2 regions of the Arthrobacter sp. DNA4 genome follow, and region 2 is predicted to be linked to the other one. Evidence: riboswitches for the same ligand, from Rfam matches in the RefSeq annotation. Region 2 holds a riboswitch; the other holds the start of a gene.
What was found. Region 2 has a riboswitch for thiamine pyrophosphate ahead of thiC (phosphomethylpyrimidine synthase ThiC). Riboswitches for the same ligand answer to the same signal wherever they lie in the genome.
Positions count from the first base shown of each region.

Region 1: it holds a riboswitch for thiamine pyrophosphate, as region 2 does, so the genes downstream of both, NMQ03_RS14185 (FAD-dependent oxidoreductase) here and thiC (phosphomethylpyrimidine synthase ThiC) in region 2, are expected to answer to the same signal.

Region 1 covers NZ_CP101466.1:3,092,242-3,096,804, forward strand. The annotation lists gene thiS (sulfur carrier protein ThiS) at 1-174, opposite strand, end outside; gene NMQ03_RS14185 (FAD-dependent oxidoreductase) at 171-1,472, opposite strand; TPP riboswitch at 1,465-1,583, opposite strand; gene thiE (thiamine phosphate synthase) at 1,611-2,357, shown strand; gene NMQ03_RS14195 (RNB domain-containing ribonuclease) at 2,397-3,896, shown strand; gene NMQ03_RS14200 (DEAD/DEAH box helicase) at 4,189-4,563, shown strand, end outside.
Region 2 covers NZ_CP101466.1:2,757,771-2,762,333, forward strand. The annotation lists partial or broken gene NMQ03_RS12720 (hypothetical protein) at 1-281, opposite strand, end outside; partial or broken gene NMQ03_RS12725 (VOC family protein) at 422-1,245, opposite strand; partial or broken gene NMQ03_RS12730 (amidohydrolase family protein) at 1,392-2,475, opposite strand; TPP riboswitch at 2,553-2,660, shown strand; gene thiC (phosphomethylpyrimidine synthase ThiC) at 2,677-4,482, shown strand; gene NMQ03_RS12740 (alpha/beta hydrolase) at 4,479-4,563, opposite strand, start outside.

The DNA.
Region 1 (4,563 bases), 330 kb from region 2:
CCATTGGCTGCGCGGCACCACCTGGGCATTATGCGCGACGGCGACGCCCAGTTTCCCGCCGTCCGTCGCCTGTCCGTTGGGTGCCAGCGGGCGCCCGGTGACCTGGCTGACGAGCGTGGTGATGGAGGCGCCGTCGGCCACCTCGTGCGTATTTCCGTTCAGGGTGATGTTCACGCTGTCTCCTTGATGTGGGGTGTGGTGGCGGCTGCCGCCGGCCGGGAGAACCGCTCCGGGCTGAAGGGCGCCCAGCGGGAATCGGATGTACCGTCCAGCAGCGCCGTGCAGATGGCGGCTGCGGCGGGTGTGAGCAGGACGCCGTGCCGGAAGAACCCGGTGGCGATGATGAGTCCCGGGACGTGCCCGTCGGCAGGGTTTCCGGACCCCGGATCCACCCGCACGCGGCCCAGCAGGGGCGCGTTGTCAGGGGTACCGGGGCGGGCCCGGGCGGTGCACTCGAGCAGTTCCAGTTCGGCGACGGCGGGCACCAGCGCCTGCGCGTCCCGCAGCAGCTGGTAGACGCCTCCGGCGCTCACGGCATCGGAGAGCGCGTCCTCGCGCTGGGTTGCCCCTATCACCACGGTTCCGTCCTGCCGGGGGACGATGTAGACGGGGACGCCGTGAACCAGGCCGCGCACCGTGGAGGTCACCAGGGGCTGGAGGTGCTGCGGAACGGCGAGGCGGAGGATGTCCCCGTGGACTGGGCGCAGTGGCAGGTCGAGGCCGTCGGGCAGGCCCCCAAGGTCCCCTGCCTGCAGGCCGTTGGCCACGATGGTTTCCGCCGCCAGGACGGTGCCGCCGCCGGCGAGGCTGGCACCGGTAACCGTTCCGCCCTCCCACAGCAGGCCGGCGGCCCGGTCGGGTACGGCATACCCGTCCACCGCTCCGGCGGCGGCCAGCTCCGGGGACCTAAGAGCAGCGCCCGCGAGGGCCAGCCGCAGGGCTGCCACCAGGCGCCGGGGATCCACCTGGTGGTCTGCGGGTGTGTCCAGGGCGCAGGCGATGGCGGGACTGAGCAGCGGTTCGCGTTTGCGGGCTTCGCGCACGGCCAGGGGCTCCACCCCCAGTCCGTTGGCCTGTTGTACCGCGCGGAGGTCCATCAGCGCGCGGCGGTCCGCGGCGTCGGCACCCACGGCGAGTGTCGGCGTCGTCAGGTATCCACAATCCGCCCCCGTCGCGCCGGCGATCCCCGCGGCGAACCCGGGCCAGCGGGACGATGCCTCAAGCATCAGTTCCAGGAGGTCCTCCTCCTGGTAGTGAAGTTCGCTGACCGGGGCAAGCATGCCCGCGGCGGCCCAGCTGGCACCGTTTCCGGGTGCGTCATCGATCAGGGCAACGGAGCGTCCGGAACGCTGCGCCTCCCAGGCGATGCCATGGCCCACCACTCCCCCGCCGATGACGGCGACGTCGGCCCGGACGGTGGACTGGATGCCGGTATGGGCGGGCCCGGGGACATTGTCAACGGGGTTGCGCATGTGGTTCCTTCCCTACGCCGGCATTAACCGGATCAGGTCAAGCGGTCGGCTCTGACGCCCTCTCAGCCCGGCGCTTTGTGACAGCTGCCGCAGGCTCCCGCAGTACCTGCCCAGTTTAGAGGAACTAGGCTTGCAGGCATGAATGTGTCCGCCTCATCCCTGCCCGCCGCCCCCACGCTCCAGCCACCGCGGCCCTCACCGCCGAAGTTGCCAACGCCCCACAGCGACGCCCTCAAGGCAACCCGCCTGTACCTCTGCACCGACGCACGGACGGCGCGCGGCGATTTCGCGGAGTTCGTTGACGCCGCGTTTGCCGGCGGCGTGGACATCATCCAGCTGCGCGACAAGACCATCGAGGCCGCAGAGGAACTGGACCTCCTGGCGGTCCTGAAGGAAACAGCGGTACGCCACGGCCGGCTCTGGGCCGTCAACGACCGTGCGGACATCGCCGTGCTGTCCGGGGCACCGGTGTTCCACATTGGCCAGAAGGACCTTCCGCTGCCGGCAGCACGGACGCTGGTCAACGGAAACGCGGCCATTGGACTCTCCAGCCACACCACCGACCAGGTGGACGCCGCCTTGGCCGCAACGGTTGGGCCGTCAGGGCTGGACTATTTCTGCGTGGGTCCGGTCTGGGCCACACCCACCAAACCCGGCAGGGCCGCCGTCGGCCCTGAACTGGTGACATATGCCGCCGAAGCCTCCCGGCAGGCCGGAGATCCCGTGCCGTGGTTTGCCATCGGCGGCATCGACCACGGAAACGTCCGGGACGTGGTGGAGGCGGGTGCCGGCAGGATCGTGGTGGTCCGCGCCATCACGGAGGCACCCGACCCCGCGGCCGCCGCCGCCTCCCTGCTCGACGCGCTGGACGGCACCGGCTCCTGAGCCTGCTTAATTCCGGGACTTGGGGATACGCTGATTTTTGTGTCACATCATCGGTTGGCCCCCAACGTCCATGACCACAAGAACGCCCTGGAAGAGGCGCTGGGCCTGCTGCGGACGGAACTTGAACTGCCGGGGCCGTACCCCGCCGAAGCAGTGGAAGACGCCCGGGCCGCCATCGCGGCGCTGAAACTGCCGTCCTACGACCTGACCGCCGTCGAGTTCGTGACCATCGATCCGGCGTCCTCCACGGACCTGGACCAGGCAGTGTTCATCGAACGGGACGGAAACGGCTACCGGGTCATGTACGCCATCGCCGACGTTCCGGCGTTCGTTGCTCCGGGCGGCCCGCTGGACGCCGAAACCCGGCGCCGCGGACAGACGTTCTACGCCCCGGACGGCCGGATCCCGCTGCACCCCGAGGTGATCAGCGAGGGCGCCGGAAGCCTGTTGCCCGGCCAGGAGTGTTCGGCTTTCGTCTGGGACTTCACGCTCGACGGCGACGCGACAGTGCTGTCCGTGGGCGTCCGGCGGGCGCGGGTCATCAGCCGTGACAAGCTCAGCTACAAAGGCGCCCAGGCCGATCTTGACGCCGGGACTGCCTCGCCCGTGCTGGGGCTGCTCCGCGAGGTGGGGCTGAAGCGGGTGGCGCTGGAACGGGCACGCGGGGGCGCCAGCCTGAACATGCCTGAGCAGGAGATCGTCCAGTTGCCCGACGGCGGCTACCGGATCGACGCTGTTCCGCAGCTTCCCGTGGAGGACTGGAATGCGCAGATTTCCCTGATGACCGGAATGGCCGCCGCACAGCTCATGCTGGAGGGCAAAGTGGGCATCCTGCGCACCATGCCCGCACCGGATGAACGGTCCCTGCGGCATTTCCGGCTGCAGACCGAGGTGCTGGGCAGGCCGTGGGACGGGGAAGTCAGCTACGGCGAGTACCTCCGGTCGCTCGATCCCACCGATCCCCGGCAGCTGGCCATCATGCACTCAGCCGGCATGCTGTTCCGTGGCGCGTCCTACACCGCCTTCGATGGCACTGTCCCCGAAGACGGCATCCAGTCGGCCATCGGCGCCGCCTACGCCCACACCACCGCGCCGCTGCGCCGCCTGGTGGACCGCTTCGTGCTGGTCATCTGCGAGGCCCTGAGCAACGGCGGCAACGTCCCCGGCTGGGCGCGGGAGGCCCTGCCGCTGCTCCCGGGCATCATGGCGGGATCGGACCAGCTGGCCTCCCGAATGGAACGCCTGGCCCTGGATACCGTGGAAGCGGCGCTGCTGCTGAACCACATCGGGCAGGAGTTTGATGCCATCGTCATTTCCGGATCCAAGCCGCAAAACGGAAACGGCAACGGAAACGGCAAGAATGGAAACGGGAACGGGAAGAACGGCAACGGCAACGGAAATTCGGGGATCATCCAGATCGCCGAACCTGCGGTGACTGCACGCTGCGCGGGCGAACTGGAGTCCGGCACCAAGGTCCGCGTCCGGCTGGTTTCCTCGGACATCACCACCCGGCAGATCCACTTCGAACTCGTTTCCTGAGAGGCCGGCGGGCGCCCCTGGCGGCCCGAAACCGTGTTTCCGCGCCCGTACGGCTAGACTGGAGGGGTAGAACTGGATGCCCGGTCGTTGATTTCCTTGATTTGAAACCAACAAGCCCGCCCCTACGCGATCTTGAGATTTACCCGTTGGTCACCAGTGCCAGCATTTAGATAGCCCGCGATCGGCTTCCACTGGAATCGCTTGCGCGCCTGAGCGTGCTCCGGAGCGGCCAGCCTTGGCCGGCCCGTTGAGCAGGCAGCGCCATTGCCCAAATGAATAAGGAAACTCCCCTGTGAGTGAATTGCATACCCACCAGCTCCTGAGCGATGAGTCCGGCACGGAAACCATCGAGCCGGAAGAAACCATCATCTCCGACGAGACGCCGCACGAGATCGCGGAGAAGTCCTTCGCCGACTACAACGTCCGCGCAGACATCGTCGAATCCCTGGCCGACGCCGGCATCACCCACCCCTTCCCCATCCAGGCCATGACCCTGCCGGTCGCCCTGGGCGGCCACGACATCATCGGCCAGGCCAAGACCGGTACCGGCAAGACCCTGGGCTTCGGCATTCCGGCGCTGCAGCGCGTGATCGGGCAGGATGATCCGGGCTACGCCAAGCTGGCCGTGCCCGGCGCACCGCAGGCCCTGGTCATTGTTCCCACCCGT
Region 2 (4,563 bases):
GTTTCATAGGTGAGCAAGTCAGCAAGGGCCCGGACCATGGTAGCGGAACGGCAAGGAGGAGTCGCTGGCGACATCGACCATGGTCAGCTCATAATCGGCCCCGCATGGACGGCCGTCCCGGCGAGATCACCGAGTTGCTCCACCTCGAAGTCGCTGATGCCCTGGATCCGCACCGCCTGGCTGGCAGCAGCACCGTCCCCGGAGCTGCGTCCTTCATCAAGGAGGTCGGCGCGTTTCAGCGCGGCGTCATGGGTGGCGACAAAGATCTCGGTGAAGCCCATGGCTGGTGCCCTTCTTCCGTTGGCGGAGCTGCGCGCCGGGCGCTGCCTGCCGCCCGGCCGTACGGAATCAGCCTAGTAGCTGCGGGGCGGTGGCGCACACCCGCGGGCCTCCCGCTCAGTGCCGCCCGGAGCGGGATCAATCAGCGGACGGCGACGCGGATCCGGTTCCGCCACGGGTCCTCGAACCGGAGCTCCGCACCGGTGTGGTGGGCGGGCACCCCGGCAACCTTCAGGCGGTCGGTCAGCGCCCCGACGTCGTCGCCGGAAGGTACCTCGATGAGCACCTCGCCCAGCCCAAGGGTGTCCTTGCGCGGTAGCGCCGCGGCTGTTCCAGACGTTCATGGCCATGTGGTGGTGGTAGCGGCCTGCGGAGACGAAAAGCGCCTGCCCGTGCCAACCTGCGGTCTTTTCGAAACCGAGCGTCCCCACATAGAAGTCGCGGGCGGTCTGCACATCGCCAACCTGGAGGTGGACGTGGCCTACGCCGGCCGCCGTCTGCCGCTGGCCCTCCAGGGACTCCTCGGTGAGGTACTGCTCAAGGTAGCGCTGCGGCGGGAGCGCCAGGCTGTCCATGACCACGTCGGTCCCATTCCAGGACCAGTTGCTGCGGGGGCGGTCCCAGTACAGCTCGATGCCGTTGCCCTCGGGGTCGGTGAAGTAGAACGCTTCACTGACCAGGTGGTCGGCACTGCCCGTGAAGGCCCGCGGCTCGTACTGGGCAGCAGTAGCGACGGTGGCGGCGAGGGAAGCCTGGTCCTCGAAAAGCAGCGCAGTGTGGAACAGGCCTGCTTCTCCCCTGCCGGGAAGGTGCAGTCCGGGGTAGCGCGAGGTGGACCAACGGCCTGCCCAGGCGGCCAAGGTAGAGCCCGCCGTCCTGCTCGGCCACCACCTCAAGGCCCAGCGCACGCTGGTAGTAGTCGGTCATGACCTTCATGTCGCCCACCTTGAGCATCACGGTGCCCATGGCGAGGTCGGCAGGAAGAAGATCCTGGCTGCTGGCTGATGCGGTCATTGAACGCTCCTAGCATTGGCGGCCGTCCCATTGGCGGCCTGTCACCTCTTAAAATTACTTGAAGCTTCAATTTATTCCAAGTCCCTGCGAGCCGTTTGTCAGCGAATGATCCGCCCGCCCAGCACCACGTGCTCCAGCGCATGAATGGTCTCCGGTACCGCCCGCGGGTCTTCCCGGCATACGACGACGTCGGCGCGGGCCCCTTCCTCCACTCCGTGCGCTCCCAGCCACGTTCGTGCTGCCCAGCAGGCGGAGTCGAGGGCCGCGTCCATGGGCAGGCCGGCGCCGTGCAGGGCCAGGATTTCGTCCGTGATCCTGCCGTGCCGGATCACGCTGCCGGCGTCGGTACCGGCAAAGATGCGCACGCCCGCGGCATGGGCTTCCGCCACCCGCTCGAGCCTGCGTTCCCACAGGGCGCGCATGTGCGCGGCATAGCGTGGGAACTTGGGATCCGCCTGCGCAGCAATGTCGGGGAAGGTGGCGATATTGATGAGCGTGGGCACGATCGGTACGCCCTGCTCCACGAACCGGGGCAGGTGGCGGGGCAGGAGCCCGGTGGCGTGCTCGACGCAGTCAATGCCGGCGTCCAGCACCTGGTCCAGGGTGTCTTCGGCGAAGCAGTGCGCCGTCACCCGGGCGCCTTCGTCGTGCGCCGCCTGGACGGCATCGCGTACGACGGCGGCGGGAAACGACGGCGCCAGGTCGCCGGCGCTGCGGTCAATCCAGTCGCCCCACCAGCTTGACCCAGCCGTCGCCGTCGCGCGCCTGCTTGCGGACGGCCTCCACGAGGCCGTCCGGTTCAACTTCCTCAGCGAAGCCCCGCAGGTAGCGGCGCGTCCGGGCGATATGGCGCCCGGCACGGATCAACACCGGGAAGTCCCTGCCACCCTGCATCCAGCGGGTATCCGCCGGCGAGCCGGCGTCCCGGACCAGGAGGGTTCCGGCGTTGAGGTCCGCCTGCGCCTGGTCCCTGGCGGCTGCGGGCTCCACAGGGCCTGCGGGGCCCAGGCCGATGTGGCAGTGGGCGTCCACGAAGCCCGGCAGGACCCAGCCGTCGAGTATCCGGCCGGGAGGAGTGTCCGGCTTGTTGAACGTGAGCCTTCCGTCCACCGACCAAAGTCCATGCCGCACCCGGTCCGGTGCGGTCAGGACGGGTCCACGGAAGTGGATGATGTCTGCCATGGCGCTCCTTTCGATGCCCGGTCAGGCTAGCACCGCAATTATGACAAGCCCGGTTCAGGGGCCTGTGGTAGCTTCGTTCCTGACCACACGGGTGCCCTTGCAGGGGCTGAGATCGGGCTGACGCAGCCTGCGACCGTTGAACCTGTCCGGGTAATGCCGGCGAAGGAAGTGAGTATTCCCTTGAGTACGCAAAACACCCAGTTGAACCCTGCCCTGCTGCCGTCCGCCGGGGAGCCCGGCGACGCATCGGAACAGCCCGTGACCCAGTCCCTGAAGTCCCATTCCCTCGCCTACCTTGCGGATGAGGCGTCCGGGATCCGGGTACCTGTGACGGAAATTGCCCTTGAACCGTCACCCAACGGCCAGCCGAACGCACCCTTCCGGACTTACCGGACTGCGGGGCCCGGCAGCGACCCCGTCCGCGGGCTGCAGCCCTTCCGCGCAGAGTGGATCGCGGCGCGCGGGGACACCGAGCCCTACGGCGGCCGGGAGCGCAACCTGCTCGATGACGGCCGGTCGGCCGTACGCCGCGGCGCCGCCTCCGCGGAGTGGAAGGGCGCACAGCCGGTGCCCCGCCGCGCCGTCGACGGCCGGACGGTGACGCAGATGCACTATGCCCGGCAGGGAATCGTCACTCAGGAAATGCGGTTCGTGGCGCTGCGCGAAAACTGCGACGTTGAGCTGGTCCGCAGCGAGGTTGCTGCCGGCAGGGCCATCATCCCGAACAACATCAACCATCCGGAATCCGAGCCGATGATCATTGGCAAGGCTTTCCTGGTGAAAATCAACGCGAACATTGGCAACTCCGCGGTGACGAGCTCCATCGCGGAGGAGGTGGACAAGCTGCAGTGGGCCACCCAGTGGGGTGCCGACACCGTCATGGACCTCTCCACCGGCGACGACATCCACACCACGCGGGAGTGGATCATCCGCAACTCCCCCGTGCCGATCGGGACGGTGCCGATCTACCAGGCGCTGGAAAAGGTCAACGGCGAGGCCAACGCCCTCACCTGGGAGATCTTCCGGGACACGGTGATCGAACAGTGCGAACAGGGTGTGGACTACATGACCATCCACGCTGGCGTGCTGCTCCGCTATGTTCCGCTGACCGCCAACCGCGTCACCGGCATTGTCTCGCGCGGTGGCTCCATCATGGCGGGCTGGTGCCTGGCCCACCACCAGGAGAACTTCCTGTACACGCACTTCGATGAGCTGTGCGAAATCTTCGCCAAATACGACGTCGCCTTCTCGCTGGGTGACGGCCTCCGCCCCGGTTCCACGGCGGACGCCAACGACGCCGCGCAGTTCGCGGAGCTGGACACGCTCGCCGAGCTGACGCAGCGGGCCTGGGAGTATGACGTCCAGGTGATGGTGGAGGGGCCGGGCCACGTTCCCTTCCACCTGGTCCGTGAGAACGTGGAACGGCAGCAGGAGCTGTGCAAGGGTGCGCCCTTCTATACCCTGGGCCCGCTGGTCACCGACATCGCTCCCGGCTACGACCACATCACGTCGGCAATCGGCGCCACCGAGATTGCCCGGTACGGGACAGCCATGCTCTGCTACGTCACACCAAAGGAACATCTGGGGCTGCCCAACAAGGACGACGTCAAGACGGGTGTCATCACCTACAAGATCGCGGCGCACGCGGCGGACCTGGCCAAGGGCCACACGGGGGCGCACGAACGGGACGATGCCCTGTCCAAGGCACGGTTCGAATTCCGCTGGCGCGACCAGTTCGCCCTGTCCCTGGATCCTGTGACCGCGGAGGCGTTCCACGACGAGACGCTTCCCGCTGAACCAGCCAAGACGGCGCACTTCTGTTCCATGTGCGGGCCCAAGTTCTGCTCCATGCGGATCAGCCAGGATATCCGTGACGAATACGGGTCGGCAGACTCGCAGGCGGCACTGGCGGACATGGCCTCCGGCATGCGGGAGAAGAGCCAGGAGTTCCTGGCCAAGGGCGGCAAGGTGTACCTGCCGGAGCCGACGGTCGCTGCCGGCAGCTAGGACGCCCGGGCGGGCTGGCTCCGGCTGACCCCGCTGATGAACTGGCGGATGACCCGGTCCCCGTCCAGGGAGTCCTGGGGC